DNA from 3 places in the Shinella sp. NM-101 genome. Region 2 is predicted to be linked to each of the others. Evidence: predicted binding sites of a transcription regulator. Region 2 holds the regulator's gene; each other region holds the start of a gene.
The links. Region 2 encodes LexA, which represses DNA repair genes until DNA is damaged. Its sites were predicted from a motif close to TGTTCNNNNTGTGTTCNG; they were not measured.
Positions count from the first base shown of each region.

Region 1: L0976_RS20485 (DNA recombination protein RmuC) is a predicted target of LexA. The motif match lies at 4,379-4,396, and genes of this name have one in related genera.
Region 3: L0976_RS23755 (PA0069 family radical SAM protein) is a predicted target of LexA. The motif match lies at 1,615-1,632, and genes of this name have one in related genera.

Region 1 covers NZ_JACBFT010000012.1:61,645-68,939, reverse strand. The annotation lists gene L0976_RS20515 (DUF805 domain-containing protein) at 1-93, shown strand, start outside; gene dapE (succinyl-diaminopimelate desuccinylase) at 179-1,372, shown strand; gene L0976_RS20505 (hypothetical protein) at 1,359-1,955, shown strand; gene truA (tRNA pseudouridine(38-40) synthase TruA) at 2,063-2,806, opposite strand; gene fmt (methionyl-tRNA formyltransferase) at 2,806-3,747, opposite strand; gene def (peptide deformylase) at 3,792-4,316, opposite strand; gene L0976_RS20485 (DNA recombination protein RmuC) at 4,429-5,622, shown strand; gene L0976_RS20480 (ribokinase) at 5,667-6,569, shown strand; gene L0976_RS20475 (methyl-accepting chemotaxis protein) at 6,864-7,295, shown strand, end outside.
Region 2 covers NZ_JACBFT010000001.1:44,875-52,169, reverse strand. The annotation lists gene lpxB (lipid-A-disaccharide synthase) at 1-769, shown strand, start outside; gene gltA (citrate synthase) at 798-2,087, opposite strand; gene L0976_RS00215 (ComEC/Rec2 family competence protein) at 2,396-4,867, shown strand; gene lexA (transcriptional repressor LexA) at 4,848-5,573, opposite strand; gene glp (gephyrin-like molybdotransferase Glp) at 5,667-6,890, opposite strand; gene moaC (cyclic pyranopterin monophosphate synthase MoaC) at 6,890-7,295, opposite strand, start outside.
Region 3 covers NZ_JACBFT010000017.1:88,326-95,620, reverse strand. The annotation lists gene L0976_RS23760 (ribonuclease HII) at 1-82, opposite strand, end outside; gene L0976_RS23755 (PA0069 family radical SAM protein) at 397-1,554, opposite strand; gene L0976_RS23750 (glycosyltransferase) at 1,700-2,224, shown strand; gene moaB (molybdenum cofactor biosynthesis protein B) at 2,283-2,831, opposite strand; gene L0976_RS23740 (4-(cytidine 5'-diphospho)-2-C-methyl-D-erythritol kinase) at 2,818-3,714, opposite strand; gene L0976_RS23735 (tetratricopeptide repeat protein) at 3,719-5,563, opposite strand; gene L0976_RS23730 (polyprenyl synthetase family protein) at 5,779-6,795, opposite strand; gene L0976_RS23725 (DUF2007 domain-containing protein) at 6,903-7,124, shown strand; gene L0976_RS23720 (tRNA1(Val) (adenine(37)-N6)-methyltransferase) at 7,192-7,295, shown strand, end outside.

The DNA of each region.
Region 1 (7,295 bases), on a different contig from region 2:
ATCTCCTTCCTCGCGCTCTTCGTCTTCCTCGTCTGGCCCGGCACGCCCGGCCCGAACGACTACGGCCGCCTGCCCGACCGGCCGAAGGATTGAGCGCGCGCATCGGCCGCGCGTGACAGGCCCCGAACGATCGGCTACACCTCGATTCTCTCCCTTTCAGGTGCCGTGACGCATGCCCATGACCTCCGCCGACCCGATCGAAAACCTCGCGACCCTCATCCGCTGCCCTTCCGTGACGCCGGCCGAAGGCGGCGCGCTGACGGCGCTTGCCGCCATGCTGGAGCCGCTCGGCTTCACGGTGGAGCGCATGGTCGCCAGCGAGCCCGGCATGCCCGATATCGAGAACCTCTATGCCCGCATCGGCACCGAGGGCCCGCACCTGATGTTCGCCGGCCATACGGACGTGGTGCCGGTCGGCGATGCGGCCGCCTGGACGCATAACCCGTTCGGCGCGGAGATTTCCGGCGGCGAGATGTTCGGCCGCGGCGCCGTCGACATGAAGGGCGGCATCGCCTGCTTCGTCGCCGCCGTCGCGCGCCACATCGAGAAGAACGGCCCGCCGAAGGGCTCCGTCTCCTTCCTCATCACCGGCGACGAGGAAGGCCCGGCCGTCAACGGCACGGTCAAGCTGCTGCAATGGGCGGCCGAACGCGGCGAGCGCTGGGATGCCTGCCTCGTCGGCGAGCCGACCAATCCGGACCAGCTCGGCGACATGATCAAGATCGGCCGGCGCGGTTCCGTTTCCGGCACGCTCACCGTGCGTGGCGTGCAGGGCCACGCCGCCTATCCGCACCTTGCCGACAATGCGGTGCGCGGCGTGATCGCGCTCACCGACGCGCTGATGCACCCGCCCTTCGACGCCGGCACGGAGAATTTCCAGCCGTCGAACCTCGAAGTGACGACAATCGACGTCGGCAACCGCGCCACCAACGTCGTGCCGGCCGAGGCGAGCGCCAGCTTCAACATCCGCTTCAACGACGCCTGGACCGCCGAGACCGTGATGGCCGAGATCGTGCGCCGGCTCGACGCCGCCGCGCGGGACGAGAAGCTCCGGCCCGGCCGCGCGCCCGTGCGCTACGACATCCAATGGGCCGAGCGGCCGAGCCATGTCTTCCTGACGCGCAACAACCAGCTCATCGCCTCGCTGTCGGGCGCCGTCGAGGCCGTGACCGGCCGTGCGCCGAAGCTCTCGACGACGGGCGGCACCTCCGATGCGCGCTTCATCAAGGACTATTGCCCGGTCGTGGAATTCGGCCTCGTCGGCCAGACCATGCATATGGTGGACGAGCGGGTGGCGGTAGCCGATCTCGAGACGCTGACCGTGATCTACGAGACCTTCATCGCGCGCTGGTTCGGCGATGCCCGGTCTTGACGAGGTCCTCCACTATCTGAGCGGCATCTACCTGCTGCTGAAGCAGAAGCAGGAGGGGTTCGGCTGGCTGGACCTGACCCTGCGCGGGCTCGTCCGCTCCTTCTGGGCCTTCGCCTGGTGCCTGCCGGCCTTCGCCGTCATCTGGGCCTCGTGGCGGCTCTACTATCTCGCCGGCATGCCGGCGGGCACGCCGGCCGGCGCCGGCTTCGTCATCAGGTTGCTGGTGATCGACATCATCGGCTGGCTGCTGCCGCTCGTGCTGCTCGTCGCGCTGGCCCGCCTGCTCGGCTACGGCAGGTTTCTTGCGACCGTGGTGACGGCGAGCAACTGGATTTCCGTGCCCTTCGCCTATGCGGCGGCGCTGCCCTTCGCGCTGTCGCTCGTCCTGCCGCAGAGCGCGCCCTTTGCCGGCCTGCTGCTCTACGCCGTATTCGGCGCGAGCGTCGTGCTGCAATTCCGCCTCGTCTGGATGTGCGTCGGCAAGCAGAACCTGCTGGCGGCGGCGATCACCGCGATCTACGTTCTGCCGCCGATGATCGTCGGGCAGGAATTGCAGCGCATCCTCGGCATGCTGCCCGGCTAGGGCATTTCCGCTTTTCTTCGAATCGCGAAAACGCTCTATCCTTTTGTTTCTACGCAATTCCGGACGCAAAACCGCTGCACACTTTTGCTGGAATTGCTCTAGATGGCTCAGTAATCCACCGCCATGAAGTAAAGCCCGTCCGGCGGCGCCACCGGGCCGCAGGCCTTGCGGTCGCACGCTTCCAGCGCGGCGCGCACGTCGTCCACCGTCCACTTGCCCTCGCCCGCCAGCTTCAGCGTGCCGGCGAAGGAGCGGATCTGGTTGTGCAGGAAGCTCTGCGCCGAGACGCGGATCTCGATCAGCTCGCCGCTGCGCGTCACCTCCAGCCTGTCGATGGTGCGCACGGGGCTGTTCGCCTGGCACTGGGCGGCGCGGAAGGTGGTGAAGTCGTGCCTGCCGACCAGCACCTGGCCCGCGGCGTGCATCACCTCGTGATCCAGCTCCCTGGCGACGAACCAAGCCCGGTTCGCCTCCAGCGCCAAGGGCGCGCGGCGCGAGATGATGCGGTAGAGATAATGCCGCTTCTTCGCGGAGAAGCGGGCGTCGAAATCGTCCGGCACTTCGGCCGCATCGAGGATCGCGACGTGCTCGCCGGCCATGCCGAGATGCGCGTTGAGGGCGTTCCTCAGCGTGTGCTCCTTCCATTGCCGAGAAAGATCGGCATGGGCGACCTGCCCCATGGCATGGACGCCGGAATCCGTGCGGCCCGCGCCGCGGATCGAGACCGTCTCGCCCGTCAGCGACAGGATTGCCGCCTCGACGGCGCCCTGTACGGAAGGACCGTTCTCCTGCCGCTGCCAGCCGACATAGGGCGTGCCGTCATATTCGATGCGAAGCCGGTAGCGCGGCATCAGCCCAGCACCTCGCCGGCCGAAACCGGCGTGCCGCGCAGGAAATCCGCCGCATCCAGCGGCTTGCCGCCTGCCTTCTGCAACCGCACGAGGCGCACCGCGCCCTTCCCGCAGGCAATGGTCAGCCGGTCGTCGACCACCGTCCCGGCGGGCTTCGACACGCCGTCGCCCGCCCGCTCGCTCGCCAGCACCTTCACGCGCTCCGGTTTTCCGCCGATTTGCAGCTCGAACCAGGCGCCGGGGAAGGGTGAGAGGCCGCGGATATGGTTGTGCACGTCGCTTGCAGGCTTCGAGAAGTCGATGCGGGTCTCTGCCTTGTCGATCTTGGCGGCGTAGAGCACGCCTTCTTCCGCCTGCGGCGTCAGCGGCAGGTCGCCGGCCTCCAGCCGGCCCATGGCCTCGGCCATCAGCGCGCCGCCCACCTGCATCAAGGCATCGTGCAGCGCGCCGGCCGTCATGTTCTCGCTTATGGCCACGCGGCGGGTGAGCGCGGCGGGGCCGGTATCGAGGCCCTTGTCCATCTTCATCACCATCATGCCGGTCTCGTCGTCGCCCGCCATGATCGCCCGCTGGATGGGCGCCGCGCCGCGCCAGCGCGGCAGGAGCGAGGCATGGCCGTTATAGCAGCCGAGGCGCGTGCCGGTCAGGATCGCTTCCGGCAGCAGGAGGCCATAGGCGACCACCACCGCCACATCCGCCGCATGGGCGCGGAAGGCTTCGCGGTCGGCTTCCGCGCGGAAATTGACGGGCGTGAAGACGGGAATGCCACGCCGCTCGGCGGCCTGGTGCACCGGCGACTTCACCAGTTCGAGGCCGCGGCGGCCGGCCGGGCGCGGCGGCTGCGAATAGACCGCGACGATCTCGTGGCCCGCCTCGGCAAGCGCCTCCAGCGTCGGGACGGAGAAATCCGGCGTGCCCATGAAGATGATGCGAAGGGCCATCGGTCAGCCTCCCGTGAAATGGATTGCGGGCGGCTATTGCCGCCTCAGAGCGCCTTGCTGCCGCGCATCTTGGCCGCCTTGGTGAACTTGCGGATCACCATCTCGCGCTTCAGCTTGGAAATATGGTCGATGAACAGCACGCCGTTGAGGTGGTCGATCTCGTGCTGGAGACAGGTCGCGAGCAGGCCCTCGGCCTCCGTCACCTGCTCCATGCCCTCGCGGTCGAGATGCCGGACGGTGATCGACGCCGGGCGCTCGACCTCGGCATAATAGTCCGGGATCGACAGGCAGCCCTCTTCATAGACCGAGCGCGCATCCGAGGCGGTGACGATCTCCGGGTTGATGAAGACGAGCGGCGTCTTGTCCTCGCCGTCCTTGGAGACATCCAGCACGAGCATGCGGCGGGCGACGCCGATCTGGATGGCGGCAAGGCCGATGCCGGGGGCATCGTACATGGTCTCCAGCATGTCGTCGGCGAGCCTCTTCACCTCGCCGTCGACGGTTTCGATGGGCCTGGAAACCTGGCGGAGGATCGGATCGGGAAGGATAATCAGCGGCTTGATGGTCATGCGCCTCCCTTAGCGCGGTTTTTTTGCGCTTTCAATCGACTTCACCGGCCGCTCCGGCGATTTGTTCACGTTATGATCTGGTTTCCGCCGCAATCCGTGCTATGGTCGCGGCATGATCGATCCCGCATTCGACGCGCTCGTCTCCTCCTCCCTCCACCGGCTCGGCGGCCCCGGCCCGGCTCTGGTGCTGCTTGCGGCCGTGCTGCTGGCGGCCTTCGGGCTCCTTTCCGCGCGCCGCAGCCAGGCTCGCCAGCGGGAGGCGGCGGCGATGGCGGAGGTGCGCTTTTCCGAGCTCCTGAAGGCGCAGACCGAGATGCAGGGGCGCGTCGCCGCCATGGCGGAGGTGTTCGGCAGCAAGCAGGCCGAGACGAACCAGGCGATCAACAGCCGGCTCGACGGGCTGACGCAGCGGCTCGGCCAGTCGATCTCCGAGCAGACCAGGGCAACGCACGAGAATCTCCGCCGCCTGCAGGAGCGGCTGGCGGTGATCGACAATGCCCAGACGAACATCCAGTCGCTGGCGAAGGACGTGGTCGGGCTCCAGGCCATTCTCTCCAACAAGCAGACGCGCGGCGCCTTCGGCCAGTCACGCATGGAGACGATCATCGCCGACGCCATGCCGCCCGGCGCCTACCAGTTCCAGGCGCAGCTTTCCAACGGCGTGCGCCCCGATTGCACCATACGCATGCCGAACGGCCAGCCGCCGCTCGTCGTCGACGCGAAGTTCCCGCTGGAGGCGTGGAACGCCATGGCGGACGGGCGCTCGCCAGAGGCCGCGAAGATCGCCGCCCAGCAGTTCCGCCGCGACATGGAGGTGCATATCCGGGACATCTCGGAAAAGTACCTCCTTGCCGGGGAGACGCAGGACACCGCCTTCCTCTTCGTCCCCTCTGAATCGATCTTCGCCAGTATCCACGAGAATTTCGAGCCCGTCGTGCAGCGCGCGCATCGCGCCCGCATCGTCATCGTCTCGCCATCGCTGCTGATGCTTTCGGTGCAGGTGCTGCAATCGCTCCTCAAGGACCAGCGGATGCGCGAGCAGGCGCATGTCATCCAGGGCGAGGTCGCGCGGCTGATGGACGATTTGACGCGGCTCGACGACCGGGTGCGCAAGCTGCATGGCCATTTCACCGCCGCGCAGAAGGACGTGGACCTGATTCTGACGTCCACGGAGAAGCTTGCGCGCCGTGGCGCGCGCATCGGCGAGCTCGAATTCGAGACCGTTTCGGAGCTTTCGCACGCGCGGGAGGCGGTGGCGGAGAGCCGGACGGGCCAGTTGCGGCTGAGGGTGGTTGACGAGGACTGACCGCCTCGGGCAGTGTCCGGGCGAAACGACAAGGGGCAGCTCTCATGATCACCGTCCTCGGCTCCATCAACATGGACCTCATCGCCACGCCTGAACGCCTGCCGAAGCCGGGCGAGACGGTGATGGGCACCAGCTTCACCACCGCCGCCGGCGGCAAGGGCGCCAACCAGGCGCTCGCCGCCCGCCGGGCCGGCGCCATGGTGCGCATGGCCGGCGCCGTCGGCGACGACCGGCTGGGCAGCCAGGCGCTCGCCCTCCTCGCCGACGCCGCCGTCGACCTCAATGCCGTGCGCTCGGCGGCGGAAGCGACCGGCACAGCCCATATCCTCGTTGCCGAGAACGACGGGGAGAACGTCATCGTCGTCGTGCCCGGCGCCAACGGCACGGTCGCGGAGGAGGATGCCCGGCGCGCGGTCGGCGCCATGTCGCGCGGCGACTACCTGATGCTGCAATTCGAGATCCCGAGCGCCGCCATCGAGGCCGCGCTCGTCGCCGCCAGGCAAAAGGGCGTCATCTCGATCGTCAACATCGCACCCTTCAGCGCGGCCGCCGGACGGCTCGGCGCGATGGCCGACATCCTCGTCGCCAACGAGAACGAGTTCGACCTCTTCGTCGGCAAGGGCGAGCTTTCCGACGAGGAACGCAAGGCGACCATGCAGAAGCTCCATGCCGGAAGCGGCCAGACGATCATCGTGACGCTCGGCGCCGACGGCGTCGTCGCCATTCGCAAGAACGAGATCTTCCGCGCCGCGGGCCTCAAGATCGAGCCGGTCGACACGGTCGGGGCGGGCGACACGTTCTGCGGCTATCTCGCCGCCTCGCTCGACGCCGGCCTTGCCTTCAAGGATGCCCTTCGACGGGCGGCCGTGGCCGGCTCGCTTGCCTGCCTCAAGCCCGGCGCCCAGCCCTCCATCCCCTTCGCCCCCGCCGTGGACGCCGCTGTCTGACGGCGGATACAACCGCCGCGTCAGTGTGGGCGGGCAGACCGCAAACCAGGCGTCGCATTCGCCGCGCGGCGCCTGAAAAATCAGGCAGCCGAACCATCCCGGGGCGGGGAAGCATGGCTATTTATTAATATCTTACCGGTTACTGAAATCCTCAGACATCGGCCTTGATGAACGAGGTCCGCCCCGTCTCTGGCGCTGGTCGCGCGCCCCGCCCTCCATGATGGAGCCCCCCGCAAAACGAATGTGCCCCTTCGCGGCCATCCGCCGCGGACGTCTCCCATCGTGAGGATTTTCATGTTCAAGTTCCAGGCCAAGTCGCTTGCGACGAAGCTTATTGCGGTCACCGGCGGCACGATCGCCCTGGTGATGTTCGTCTCCAATGCCGTTCTCATCAGCCAAAGCCAGAACCGCGTCGCCGATCTCGTCTATTCCCAGGCCGATACGGAAGCCAAGGCCATCGCATCCGACATCGCCGCCGACATCGGCCAGCTTGCGAGCGCGGCGCGCTCCATGGCCGGCGTGATCGAGCAGGGCCATTCCGGCGGCCATCTCGACCGCAGGACCGTCGTCGACATCGTCAAGGCGAATGCCGAAAAGAACAGCTTCGCGCTCGGCAGCTGGTTTGCGGAAGAACCGAACGCCTTCGACGGCAAGTCGCGCGAAATGCCCGAGGACCTTGCCACCGGCACGTTCAAGGACGGCTCGTTCAACCCGTACTGGACGAAG
Region 2 (7,295 bases):
CATGCGCGCCTATGTCGACCATGTGCTGGCCCTGCTGCCGTTCGAGCCGGCGGCGATGGAGCGGCTCGGCGGCCCGGCTACCACCTATGTCGGCCACCGGCTGGTCGGCGATGCGGACATCCAACGGGTGCGCGCCGCGCGGCTTGCGCGGCCCGGGGGCGAGGCCGGCGGGAAGACCTGCCTCCTCCTGCCCGGTTCGCGCAGCACGGAGATCGGCCGCCTCCTTCCGGTGTTCGGCGAGATGGCGAAGGAGCTTTCCGCGCGCCATGCCGATATCCGCTTCCTGCTGCCCACGGTGCCGCGGCAGGAGCCGCTGGTGCGGCGGCTGACGGCGGACTGGCCGACGCCGCCTGAGATCACCGTGTCGACGCAGGACAAGTGGGCGGCATTCGCCGCCGCAGACGCGGCGATCGCGGCCTCCGGCACGGTTATCCTGGAACTGGCGCTCGCGGGCGTGCCCGTCGTGTCGACCTATCGCTTCGACTGGATCGCCAATTTCTTCCTGCGCAGGGTGAAAATCTGGACGGCGGCCATTCCCAACCTCATCGCCGATTATGCCGTCGTGCCGGAATATCTCAACGAGCAGGTGCGGCCCGGCGTCCTGACGCGCTGGTTCGAGCGTCTTTCCACTGACACGACCGAGCGCCGGGCCATGCTGGAAGGCTACGATCTGGTAGAGGCCCGCATGCAGACCGCCCGCCCGCCCGGCGAAACCGGCGCGACGGTGATCCTCGATCTTCTCGCAACAAAAAAGCCCGGTCGAAACTGACCGGGCTTTCTGCTGTCGATTGCCGAGATCAGCGCTTGGAGACCGGCAGGTAGTCGCGCTTGGGTGCGCCGACATAGAGCTGGCGCGGGCGGCCGATGCGCTGTTCCGGGTCTTCGATCATCTCGTTCCACTGGGCGATCCAGCCGACCGTGCGGGCGAGCGCGAAGAGCACGGTGAACATGGTGGTGGGGAAGCCCAGCGCCTTCAGCGTGATGCCGGAATAGAAGTCGATGTTCGGATAGAGCTTCTTCTCGACGAAATACTCGTCCGTCAGCGCGATGCGCTCCAGCTCCATCGCCACTTCCAGCATCGGGTCGTCCTTGATGCCGAGTTCGCCGAGAACCTCGTGCGTCGTCTTCTGCATGATGCGGGCGCGCGGGTCATAGTTCTTGTAGACGCGGTGGCCGAAGCCCATCAGGCGGAACGGATCGTTCTTGTCCTTGGCGCGGGCGATATATTCCGGAATGCGGTCGACCGAGCCGATTTCGGCGAGCATGTTGAGCGCTGCCTCGTTGGCGCCGCCATGGGCCGGGCCCCACAGGCAGGCGATGCCGGCCGCAATGCAGGCAAACGGATTGGCGCCCGACGAGCCCGCGAGGCGGACGGTCGAGGTCGAGGCGTTCTGCTCGTGGTCGGCGTGCAGGATGAAGATGCGGTCCATGGCGCGGGCCAGAACCGGGTTCGCGACATAGTCCTCGCAGGGAACGGCGAAACACATGCGCAGGAAGTTCGACGCATAGTCGAGGTCGTTCTTCGGGTAAACGAAGGGCTGGCCGATATGGTACTTGAAGGCCATGGCGGCGATCGTCGGCATCTTGGCGATCATGCGCAGCGAGGCGACCATGCGCTGGTGCGGGTCGGTGATGTCGGTCGAGTCGTGGTAGAAGGCCGAGAGCGCACCGACGACGCCGCACATCACGGCCATCGGATGGGCGTCACGGCGGAAGCCGGTGAAGAACTTCGACATCTGCTCGTGCACCATGGTGTGGTGCGTGACGCGATAGTCGAAATCGTCCTTCTGGGTCTTCGTCGGCAATTCGCCGTACAACAGGAGGTAGCAGACTTCCAGAAAATCGCCGTGCTCGGCCAGTTGTTCGATGGGATAGCCGCGATGCAGCAGAACACCTTCGTCGCCATCGATATAGGTGATCTTCGATTCGCACGAGGCGGTGGAGGTGAAGCCGGGGTCGTAGGTGAAGGTGCCGGTATTCTTGTAGAGCGTGCCGATGTCGATCACATCGGGGCCGATCGTCCCGGATCGCGTCGGCAGTTCCACTGACTTGCCGCCGACCGATACATCCGCGCTTTTTCCTGTCATAACGATCCTCCGTTGTTTCGAATGGGCGGCACACGTCCCGTGCCGCGACCATGAACATGCTCGTTTTGCTAGCCCATTTACGGTGCCCTGCCAAGCGATACGAAAGGCAAATTGTGCATTGCGGAAACAGGCTTTCCGGCAACGCAATATCTACCGTTTCCATGAAGTTGCAAGCAACCTTTGAGAGTGTCCGCCAAATTGCGGAGGTAGCATCCTTTCTGTCTGCCTTAGCAATTTTACCGCCTACTGCCGATTGAAAGTCTCGCCAATCGATTGCACAGTGAGAGAGGTGAACGGGGCCGGGACGAATGGCCGAGGGGAAAGTCGAGGAGCGGGGAGAGGCGGCCGAGGCCCATGGCTGGCGGACGGCGGCCGAGGCAAGCGCCCTGCCTGCGGTTTCCGGCCATCGGGCGCCGCCTCGCCGGGCGCCGTTTGCCGCCGTGCTGCGGGTGGCGGGCCAGCTTCGCAGCGATGCGACAGGGCGGCATGCCCTTGCCGCTGCCTTTGCCGAGGAGCGGGCGCACGGCCATTTCTTCCTGTTCGTGCCCGTCTTCATGGGGGCGGGCGCTGCGCTCTGGTTTGCCGCCGCAGCCGATCCGTCGCCGCTCGCCATGATCCTCGTGGCGCTCGCGGCGCTCCTGCCGGCCTGGCGCCTTCGCCACCGGGAGGGGTGGCCGGCGCTTGCCGCGGGCGCGGCGTTCCTTGTTCCGGTCGGCATGCTGCTTGCCGCCCTCGAAAGCGCGCGGCTCGATACGATCATCCTGGACGCTCCGGTAACGACCGAGATCGGCGGCCGGGTGCTGTCACGCGAAAGCGACGCGCGCGGGGCGATCCGCTATCGCGTCGCGCTGGAGACGACGCAGGGGCCTGTCCTCAAACGTGCACCGGGCGTGGTGACGGTGCTTGCGCGCAGCACGCATGACCCCATCGCCATCGGCAGCGGCATAACGGGGCGCGCGCGCCTCGGCCCGCCCTCCGGTCCCTCGCTCGCCGGGCTCAACGATTTCGCGTTCGACGCCTATTTCGCGGGAACCGGCGCCGTCGGCTATTTCTACAGGGCTCCGACCGCCATGGCGGGCACCGAAACCGGACTGGAGGGTCGGGTCCGGCGCGAGATCGCGACATGGCGCAACAGCCTGACCGAGCATATACGCGGCCGCATCGGCGGGGACGCGGGGGCGATCGCCGCGGCGCTCGTGACGGCGGAGCAGCGGGCGATCAGCGCGGAGACGGTGGAGGCGCTGCGGCAGGCGGGGCTGACCCATGTGCTCGCCATTTCCGGGCTCAACATGGTGCTGGCCGCCGGGACCTTCCTCGTCGGCGCGCGCGGGCTGATGGCGCTGATCCCCGGCTTTGCCGAACGCTATCCCACCAAGAAGATCGCAGCAGCCGGGGCGCTCGTCATGGTGACGCTCTACATCCTCGTCTCGGGCGGGGCGATCTCGGCCGTGCGCTCATGGATCATGATCTGCGTCATGCTCGTCGCGGTGATGTTCGGCCGTTCGGCGATCAGCCTGCGCAACGTGGCGATCTCGGCGATCCTCATCCTCATCGTCACGCCCTCGGCCGTCACCAATCCCGGCTTCCAGATGTCCTACGCGGCGACGCTCGGCCTCGTCGCCGGCTATGCGGCCTGGCGCGAGCGTCCGGTTCGCCGCGAAAGCCGGGGCGGGCGGTTCCAGCTCATCGGCGGCTCGGCGGGCCGCTTCTTCGGCGGACTGCTTCTCTCCTCGCTGATCGGCAGCCTTTCCACGCTCATCTATTCGGTCGGCCATTTCCATCGCATTCCCGCCTACGGGCTTGCCGGGAACCTCCTGGCCATGCCGGTCATCAGCGCCATCGTCATGCCGTTCGGGCTGATGGCGGTGCTGCTCATGCCCTTCGGTCTCGACGCCATTCCCTTCGTCATCATGGGCAAGGGGATCGATTGGATGATCGCGATGTCGAACTGGGTCGCCAGTTGGAAGGGCGAGATCGTCATCGGCCGCATTCCGCCGCTCGCCTTCCTGCTGATCGGCGTCGGCGGCGGCCTGCTCTGCATCCTACGCACCAGGCTGCGTCACGCGGGCACCTTGCTGGTCGTGCTGGGCATCGGCATTGCATGCTGGCCCGACGGGCGTCCGCGTCCCGAGGTGCTGGTGTCGGAGGACGGCCGCCTCGTCGCCGTTCTCGATGGCGCCAGGGTGGCGACGAACCGAGCCCGGCCGCCGGGTTTCGTCTACGATCAATGGCGCCGGGCGCTCCGGCTCGGCGAACTCGTCAAACCGGACATGCGCAAGACGGCGGGCCTGACGCTGGAGGATGCCGGGGAAAAGCCGGCGGGAGCGCCAGAAGGAAAGCGACCGCGGCGCAAGGCGGATCGGCAGAAGGCGAGGGATGCCCTCACCGCGGCTCTCGATGCGGCGGGAAAAGGCCCCGGCTTCGTCTGCGAAACGAAAGCCTTCTGCGCCGCCGTCTCGCCGAGCGGCTGGCGGATCGTCACGCTGGAGGACACCGCCTTCCTCGGCACGGCCTGCGACGGGGCGGATCTCGTCGTCGTGCCCTTTGCCCTGCGGCTGGATGCCTGCCGCTCCGGCGCCCGGCTGGTGACCGCGCGGCATCTGCGGCGAACGGGCGCGCTGGAAATCCGGCCGGCTGCGGCAGCCGCAGCCAGCCTTCCCGAGGCGGAATTCACGTCTTCCGTCGAAACGCTCGATCGCCCCTGGTCGAGGCACCGCACCTACGACTGGCGGACCGGCAGCTTCGATAACGGACAGGCGGTCAGTGATAACGACGGATGAGGCCGACGAGCTTGCCCTGGATCTTGACGCGATCCGGCCCGAAGATGCGGGTCTCGTAGGCCGGATTGGCGGCTTCGAGTGCGATGGAGGCGCCCTTGCGGCGGAAGCGCTTCAGCGTCGCCTCCTCTTCGTCGACGAGCGCGACGATGATCTCGCCGGGATTGGCGGTGCTGGTGTTGCGGATGATGACGGTATCGCCGTCGAGGATGCCGGCCTCGATCATCGAATCCCCCCGGACTTCCAGCGCATAATGGTCGCCGTTGCCGATCATCTCGGCCGGCACGGTGATGTCATGGGTGTTGTTCTGGATGGCGGAGATCGGCACGCCGGCGGCGATGCGGCCCATCACGGGCACCGACACGGACGTGGGCATGTCGGCCGGGGCAGCATTGCGCTGCGGCGGGGCGGCGGCCGGCGCGGGCGGCTTGCCGCGGCTGCCTTCGATGACGGAGGGCGAGAAGCCGCGCCGGGGCTGCAGGCTCGGCGAATAGGCCTCGGGCAGCTTGATGACCTCCAGCGCGCGCGCCCGGTTGGGCAGGCGGCGGATGAAACCGCGTTCCTCCAGCGCCGTGATGAGGCGGTGGATGCCCGATTTGGAGGCGAGGTCCAGGGCGTCCTTCATCTCGTCGAAGGACGGCGGAATGCCCGATTCCTTCATGCGCTCATGGATGAAGAGGAGGAGTTCCTGTTGTTTGCGCGTCAGCATGGTCTCTCCACCGAGAATCGTGAAACAAATCCAGAACAGACACTATCTGTTCCATATGTGTTCCGCAAGGGGCCGGTGAAACAATAATGCTGCTCAAACAGCGGGTTCGCGCAGGAGCAGGACTTGGCAGGCCGCGCCCGCCTCAAGGGCCGGCGCATGCGGCAGGCGGACAAGGAGGCCTTCGGATTGCGCGAAGGTCTTCATCATCGAGGAATCCTGCTTGTCGAAGGGCGTCACGCGGAGCTCGCCGGCAGGTCCGCGGTCGATCCGGGCGCGGATATGGTCCTGGCGGTGATCGTTTTCCCGGACCGGCACGGCGGCAACGGCGCTGCGCAGCCGGCTTTTCCCCGGAAGACGGGCGAGGCGGCGGACAAGCGGTTCCAGGAAGAGCAGCGAGCAGACGAGGCTCGAGACGGGATTGCCGGGAAGGCCGACGACCTGGATCGCGCCGAGGCGGCCGACCATCAGCGGCTTTCCGGGCCGCATGGCGATGCGCCAGAAATCGAGCGCCATGCCGGCCTCGCCGAGGACGGGCTGGACGAGGTCGAAATCGCCGACGGAGGCGCCGCCGAGCGTCACGAGCACGTCGATGTCGAGCACCAGCGCCTTGCGCACGGCTTCCAGGATCGCCTGCCTGTCGTCTTCGACGATGCCGAGGTCGATGACCTCCGCGCCGGCTTTACGGGCGATGGCCGAGACGCCGTAGGTGTTGGAGGCGATGATCTGGCTTGCACCCGGCCGGGTGCCCGGCGGGACGAGCTCGTCGCCTGTCGCCAGCACCGCGATGCGGGGGCGGGCATAGACGGTCAGTTCCGCATGGTTCATCGCGGCGGCGACGGTCAGGCGGCCGGGATCGAGCACGTCGCCGGCATGCAGCACGACCTCGCCTTCGGAGAAATCCTGTCCGCGGGGACGGATGTGGCGGCCTTCCGGGGTGAGGAAGGTGGTGCGGATGCGGCCGTCCTCCAGCCGTTCCGCGTCCTCCTGGAGAAGGACCGTATCGGCGAAGGCGGGCAGGGGCGCGCCGGTGAAGATGCGCACGGCCTCGCCAGGACCTGCGGTGCCTTCGAAGGCGTGGCCGGCGGAGGAGGTGCCGACGACCTTGAGGATGGAGCCCAGTTCGGCGATGTCGGCATGGCGGACGGCGTAGCCGTCCATGGCGGAATTGTCGAAGGGCGGCTGGGTGAGGCGGGCGGCGAGGTCTGCGGCGAGCACGCGGCCCTCGGCGTCCCGCAGGCTCACCGTCTCCGTCCGCACTGTCGGCTGCGCGGCGGACAGCAGGCGGTCGAGGGCGTCCGCGACGGGCAGGAGGGACATCAGGCGTCTCCGCGCTTGTAATCGCCGGAGCGGCCGCCGGATTTCTCGCGCAGGCGCACGCCGCCGATCTCCATCTCGCGGTCGGCGGCCTTGGCCATGTCGTAGACGGTGAGGCAGGCGACGCTGACGGCCGTCAGCGCCTCCATCTCGACGCCGGTGCGGCCGGTGAGCTTCGCCATGGCCTCGACGCGCAGGCCCGGCAGCGCGTGGTCCTCGCGGATGTCGACGGCCACCTTGGTCAGCATCAGCGGGTGGCAGAGGGGAATGAGGTTCGCCGTCTGCTTGGCGGCCATGATGCCGGCAAGGCGCGCCGCGCCGATCACGTCGCCCTTCTTCGCGTCGCCCTTGAGGATGAGGTCGAGGGTGGCCGGCGCCATGCGGATGAAACCTTCGGCGACGGCGATG
Region 3 (7,295 bases), on a different contig from region 2:
AGAAGTCCGGCCCTTCGGGCAGGTCGAAAAGAAGGCGGGAATCGGAGGATGTGGGACGGGACATGCGGCGAACCTCGCACATCCATCCGATTCCCTGCAAGCCCTCCGGCAGGAGGCGGATGCCGGAGGAACGACCGGCGCGCCCGGGGACTGGCGCGGCGGAAGAAGAGGCCGGGCATGAAGGCCCGGCAACAAAGTCGTTTCAGCCCGGCCTGCGCCGCCACCCATCCTTCCCCGATGGAAAGAGGGAGACGAATGGACCGGCGAAGCGGATGGTGCCTTGGCCTGCCTTGCCTGCGGCATCCCCTCATTCCGCTGCCGCGACTGTCTCCCCGGCGGGGAGACAGCCATTGCGGCCGCCGTTTCATCTCATGGGCGGCAGCCAGGCCGCCGTGCTTACAAGAGCGAAAGCTGCACGCCGCTGCCCGAGGGCGGGATGAACTGGTCGAGCGCGAGGGTGCGGCGGGTACGGGTCAGCTCCAGCCGCTTGGACGCCATCTCGAAGCGGCGGGCGATCTGCCAGGCATAGGGACCGGCGCCCTTCATGCGCTTGCCGAACTCGGCGTCGTAATCCTTGCCGCCGCGCATGGAGCGCACCAGCGACATGACATGGCGGTAGCGGTCCGGATAGTGGCGCAGCAGCCAGTCGCGGAAGAGCGGGCTCACCTCCAGCGGCAGGCGGAGCAGGACGTAGCTCGCTTCGAGCGCGCCCGCCGCCTTGCCCGAATCGAGCACCCGCTCGATCTCGTGGTCGTTGAGCCCGGGAATGATCGGCGCCATCATGATCGCCGTCGGGATGCCGGCCTCCGACAGCGCGCGGATCGCCTCCAGCCGGCGCGGCGGGGTTGCGGCGCGCGGCTCCATGGTGCGGGCGAGCTTGCGGTCGAGCGTGGTGACGGACATGCCGACCCATGCGAGCCCGCGCGTCGCCATGCGCGAGAGGATGTCGATGTCGCGCATGACGAGCGCCGACTTGGTGACGATGGAGACGGGGTGGTTCGCCTTGTCCAGCACCTCGAGGATCTGCCGCATGATGCGCCACTCCTTCTCGATCGGCTGGTAGGGGTCGGTATTGGTGCCGATGGCGATGACGCGCGGCTTGTAGCCGGGCTTGGAAAGCTCCCGTTCCAGGAGCTTCGGCGCATCGGGCTTGGCGAAGAGCTTCGCCTCGAAGTCGAGGCCGGCGGAAAGACCCATGAAGGCATGCGTCGGCCGGGCGAAGCAGTAGATGCAGCCATGCTCGCAGCCGCGATAGGGATTGATCGAACGGTCGAAGGGAATGTCCGGCGATTCGTTGCGGGTGATGATCGTGCGCGGCTTTTCGACCTGCACCTCCGTGCGGAAGGGCGGAAGCTCCTCCAGCGTCTGCCAGCCGTCGTCGAACGCCTCGCGCGTCACCGGCTCGAAACGCCCCGTGAAATTGAGGCCCGCACCGCGGCCGCGCCGCCGGTCCGCCTCGACGCGCATGCCCGTCTGGGCCATCAGGGCGTCGGCAACGTCCTTCGTGTGGCCGGGTGCCAGCGCACCCTGCCTGAGGCTCACAACATCGTTCATGGCTGTCTCCGACGGGGCCGTCTCGCCCCGATTCAATGACTATATTCCTATCGCCGAAATGAGAACATTGCAAGAACAAATTTCCGCGATCCATCGAACCGGCCAGCGCGGTGGAAATCGATGCAGCGATGCGGTATGGGAAACCATGCTGACGATCATCATGGAATGCCGGGACAACGAGGCGGAGCTGGCGCAGACGCTGTCGGCGCTGGTCGCGGGCGCGGTCGAGGGGATCGTGCGCGACGTGATCGTGCTCGACCATGGTTCGCGCGACGGTTCCGCCCGGGTGGCGGATGCCGCGGGCTGCCGTTTTCTCGCTGAATGGGACCTGAAGGAGGTCGTGCAGTCGGCGCGGGGCGACTGGCTGCTGCTGCTGGAACCCGGCGCCCGGCCGCTGGCCGGCTGGGTCGATGCCGTCGTCGACCATGTCGCGGTCGATCCGAAGCCCGCCCGCTTCGCCATATCCCGCAACCACCGACGGTCCTTCCTTCGGCGCTTCGGGCGCACGCCGCCGCTGGAAAAGGGCTATCTCGTCAGCAAGCGCGAGGCGGCCGGGACGGCGCGGCGGGGCATGGGGCTCGCCGAGGTCGCGAAGGGCAGGGCGCGCCAGCTCGTTGCCGAGATCGTGCCCGCCTGGGCGGTGAAGGCGATGCGCGCGGGCCTGCGCTGACCGTTTCCGCTCCCACTCAGGGCAGCTTATCCGCGATTCGGCCTGGTCGAAGGATGTCCTAGCCGGCGGAGCGCTTCAGGTGCTCGTCGAGGCGCGGCATGATCTCCACGAAATTGCAGGGCATGTGGCGATAGTCGAGCTGCGCCCTGAGGATGCCGTCCCAGGCGTCCTTGCAGGCGCCGGGCGAGCCGGGCAGCACGAAGACGAAGGTGGCGTTGAGGACGCCGCCGGTCGCGCGCGACTGGATCGTCGAGGTGCCGATCTTGTCGTAGGAAATGCGGTGGAAGACCTCGGAAAAACCATCCATGCGCTTCTCGAAGATCGGCTCCAGCGCCTCCGGCGTCACGTCGCGGCCGGTAAAGCCCGTGCCGCCCGTGGTGATGACCACGTCGATGGCCTCGTCCCGTGTCCAGGCCTCCACCCGCGCGCGGATCGCGCCGACGTCGTCCGGCTCGATGGCGCGGGCGACGAGCCGGTGGCCGGCCTCCGCGATGCGCGCGGCGAGCGTGTCGCCGGAGCGGTCGGTCTCGGGCGTGCGCGTGTCGGAGACGGTCAGCACGGCAATGCCGACGGGAATGAAGGGCCGTGTTTCGTCAATCGTCGCCATCGGTCGCTCCGAGCGTTGTCGTCGCGGCGAAAAACCAGTGCGGATGCCGCTGAGAAAGCGCCGTCGCCGCTTCCTCCGCCGCTGCCTGTGAAGCATGTAGCGCAAAGCAGGTCGCGCCGGAACCGGACATGCGCACCGCGCGCGCGCCGGTCGCGGCAAGGGCCTCGGAGATCCGCGCGATGTCCGGGCAGAGGCGGCGGGCAGGGGGTTCCAGGTCGTTGCGCAGGCGGCCGATCGCCGAAAGCCAGTCGGATGGGGCCGTCTCCAGCGCGAGCGCCGGGTTTTGCCGGCAGGCGAGTGCCGTAAAGACGGCGGGGGTGGAAACGCCGGCCAGCGGATTGGCCAGCACCATGGCCAGCGCCGGCATGGAAACGGGCGTGATGTCCTCCCCGACGCCGCGGGCGACCAGCGGCCGGCCGGCAAGGCACATGGGCACGTCGGCGCCGAGCCCGAGGGCGAGGGCGTCGTATTCGTCCTGCGGAAGGCGGGCCTGCCAGAGCGCGAGAAGGCCGCGCAGGGTCGCCGCCGCATCCGCCGAGCCGCCGCCGATGCCGGAGGCGACGGGCAGGTTCTTTTCGAGATGGATATGGACGGGCGGGCCGGCATGGCCGCGGCGGGCGAGCGCGGCGCGCAGCCGGTCACGCGCGCGGACGACGAGATTGTCTTCCTCGGTCGCCAGCGCGCCGGAAAAGCGGCCGGAAACGGTAAAGCGGTCTTCCGCCGCCGGCGACAGGCCGAGGCGGTCGCCGAAGGCGGTGAAGGTCACGAGGCTTTCGAGGAGGTGGTAGCCATCCTCGCGCCGGCCGACGACGGCGAGCGCGAGGTTGACCTTGGCCCGAGCCTCTTCGAGGACGGCGAAGCCCGAAAGGCTGTCGGCAGGCATCGCGTCAGGACTTGCGGTCTGCCGCCTTGCCTTCCGGCGCGGTGTTCTGCACGGGCTTGTCGTCCTTGGCTTCGGCAGAGGCCGGCTCGGTCTTCTGGAGCTCCGGCAGGCCGTTTTCGATCTTCAGCTTGATCTTCGGGATCTCGGCTTCTTCCGGCTTCAGGCCGAGCGCGCGGTTCCACTGGAAGGTCGCCTCCAGCTTGCGGCCCACGCGCCAGTAGGCATCGCCGAGATGGTCGTTGATCGCCGGGTCGCCGGCCTTCAGTTCGGCCGCCCGTTCCAGTTCCACCACCGCGTCGTCGAAGCGGCCCATGCGATAGTAGGCCCAGCCGAGCGAATCGACGAAATAGCCGTCGTCCGGCTTCAGGCTCACCGCCTTGCGGATCATGTCCAGCCCCTCGCCGAGGTTCATGTTCATGTCCACCCAGGAATAGCCGAGATAGTTCAGCACCTGCGGCTGGTCGGGGTTGAGCTCCAGCGCCTTGCGGAAGTTCGGCTCGGCCTTTTCCCATTCCTTCAGCCGCTCATAGGCGATGGCGCGCTGGAAGAAGATGCTCCAGTGGTTGCGCTGGGGCACGTTGCCGATGACGTCCACGGCCTTGTCGTAGAGCGCGGCCATCGCCTTGTAGTCCTTGGCGTCGGAAAGCACGCTGCCGAGCGCGAGGTAGGAGCGAAGGTCCGCCGGATCGGCGTCGATCAGCGCCTGGAGATGCGTCTTGGCATCGTCCACCTTGCCGGTGTCGTTGAGGTTGAGGCCGAGCTGCAGCTCGGAAATGCGCCGCATCGGCGACTTTTCCGGCACGGCGCGGTAATATTCGATCGCCTTTTCCGGCTTCTTCTGCGTCTCGGCGAGGCCGCCCAGAAGCACCAGCACGTCGTCGCTGTCAGGGTCGAGCGCGCGCGCGGCCTGCAGGTAGAGCGAGACGATGTCTTCAGCGCCGTCGCGGTTCAGCGCGCCGCCGATGGAAAAGAGAACGGCGGCGGCGCCCTGCGCGGCGGTGCGCACCTGCTGTTCCTGCTTTTCGCCCGCCTCGATGCTCTGGCGCAGCGCCTTCAGCGGCGCATAGCTGGTGATGAAGTTGTCGCCGACGGAAACCGCGTCGAGCGCCTTCTGCTTGTTGCCCTCGCGCGCCTCCAGGCGCGCCAGCGCCATCACGGCGCGCAGGAACGTGTCGGGTGCGGCGCTCGCGCCGTTGCGGTCGAGGATCGCCTCGTTGAGCCGCGCACGGGCCGTGGCCTTGTCGCCGGCCGCCGCCGCGAGCGCCCCGGCATGGTAGTTCTTGAAGATGGCGAGCCACTCCGGCCCCTTCATGCCGCCGATCAGCTTGAGCGCTTCCTTCGGCTTGCCGTCGCCGAACCTGGCCCAGGCGAGCAGCAGGTCGTTCATCATGCGGTCGAGGTCGTTCGGGCCGTTGTAGGCGAGGATCTTTTCCGCGGTCTTGTATTCACGCTTGCGGATCGCCTCCATGGCGCGCACCACGGAGGTGATGCGCTCGACGGCCGGGTCGTTCTTCAGCGTGTCGGCAAGCTTCACGCCTTCGGAGAAGTTGCCGTCCATGAGCTGCGTCACCATCAGCCGCTGCTTGACGTCCGAATTGGTCGGGTCGAACTGCAGCGCGATCTTGTAGAGCGCGACGGCGGTCTCGTAGTCCTTGTCGAAATCCGCGGTGCGGGCGGCAAGGAACGCGCCGGAGAAGGTGTTGACGCTCGCCGGGTCGAAGGGCGTTTCCTCGGCGGCGGCCGCTACCGCGGGCTTTTCCTCCGCGAACGCCGCCAGGGGACCGGTGAGCGCGATGCTGGCCGCAAGCGCCACGCCGGAAAGAAGCCGAAGGAGAAGGGAATGCCGCATCAAGATGCCTTTCGCCGGAAAGTATGGAGTTCGCCCCCTACGCCATCGCGCATCATCCTTAACGCGAAGCGACGCCGTAGAACTCGTGAATTGAGGCCATGCATGACAGGTCGTGCCACGACGGCGCCCAAATCAGTCACGGACTCATGACGGTAGAGAATGGCTTTTTTGGCGCGGTGCGGCAAGAAAATCCTGCCGCGCCGGTTTCGGTGCGATCAGCTCACGCGGGCGATGGAGAAGTCGATGACCTCGAGCAGCGCGCTCTTCCACGGCGAGGCCGGCAGCGGGGCAAGCGCGTCGCGGGCGATCATGCCGTAGTGCTGGGCGCGCGCGATGGTATCGGCAAGGCCGCCATAGCGGGTGATGAGGCCGAATGCGCGCTCCAGGTTGGCGTCGTCGCTGTTGCCGCCCTCGATGGCCTCGCGCCAGAAGGCGCGGTCTTCCGCCGTGCCGCGCCGCCAGGCCAGGATGACCGGCAGCGTGATCTTGCCCTCGCGGAAGTCGTCGCCGGTGTTCTTGCCGAGATCGGCGGCCTTGCCGCCATAGTCCAGCGCATCGTCGACGAGCTGGAAGGCAAGGCCGAGATTCATGCCGTAGGACTTCAGCGCGTTGCGCTCGGCCCGGCTCGTATTGGCGATGATCGGGCCGACTTCGGCGGCGGCGGCGAAGAGCGCGGCCGTCTTGGCGCGGATGACCTCGAGATAGTCGTCCTCGGTCGTTTCCATGTTCTTGGCGACGGAGAGCTGCAGCACCTCGCCTTCCGCGATCACGGTGGCGGCGGTGGAGAGCACGTCGAGCGCTTCCAGCGAGCCGACCTCGACCATCATCTTGAAGGCCTGGCCGAGCAGGAAATCGCCGACGAGCACGCTCGCCTGGTTGCCCCAGATCATGCGGGCGGTGGACTTGCCGCGGCGCATGTCGCTCTCGTCCACCACGTCGTCGTGCAGCAGCGTCGCCGTGTGCATGAACTCGACGCTGGTGGCGAGCTTGATGTGGTGGTCGCCGTCATAGCCGAACATCGAGGCGGCCGCGAGCGTCAGCATGGGACGCAGGCGCTTGCCGCCTGAGGAAATCAGATGGTTGGCGACTTCCGGGATCATCTGCACGTCCGAACCGGCCTTCGACAGGATGAGCTGGTTCACCCGCTCCATGTCGGCTTTCGTAAGGTCGACGAGCGGCTTCACCGATGCCTGTTTGTTTTTGCCTTCTTCAAGCGGTATCACGACGCCCAAATGCCCGGACTCCTGTTCATTTTTGTTGAAAGACAATAGAAAGCGGGGCCTTCTGCGGCAAGAGGCGAATTGTCCCGCTCTCGGAATTAAGGCTGGAAAAGACCGGAATGATCGAACTGATCCGTACCAACGACGCCGTCCTGCTCTCCTTCGCGGAAAGCCTGATGAAGGAGGCGGGCATCCATTGCCTGATCGCCGACGAGGGCATGAGCATCCTCGAAGGCTCCCTCGGCATGCTGCCGCGCCGCTTCCTGGTGGAGGCGGACCGCAAGGACGAGGCGCGGCGCATCCTCATGGATGCCGGGCTTGGGGCGGAGCTGCGGCCGTGAGGGGTGTGGCCTTCGTGTCCTGCGTCGGGGGTAACCCCGCGCCCTCCGCCGCCGAGACCTCCCGCCCATGACCGTCCGCGAAACCGTCGATGCCTTCCACTACGGCCGCTTCCACCTCGTCCAGCCGAAGGGCATCGGCCATCGCTCCGGCATGGATGCGATGCTGCTCGC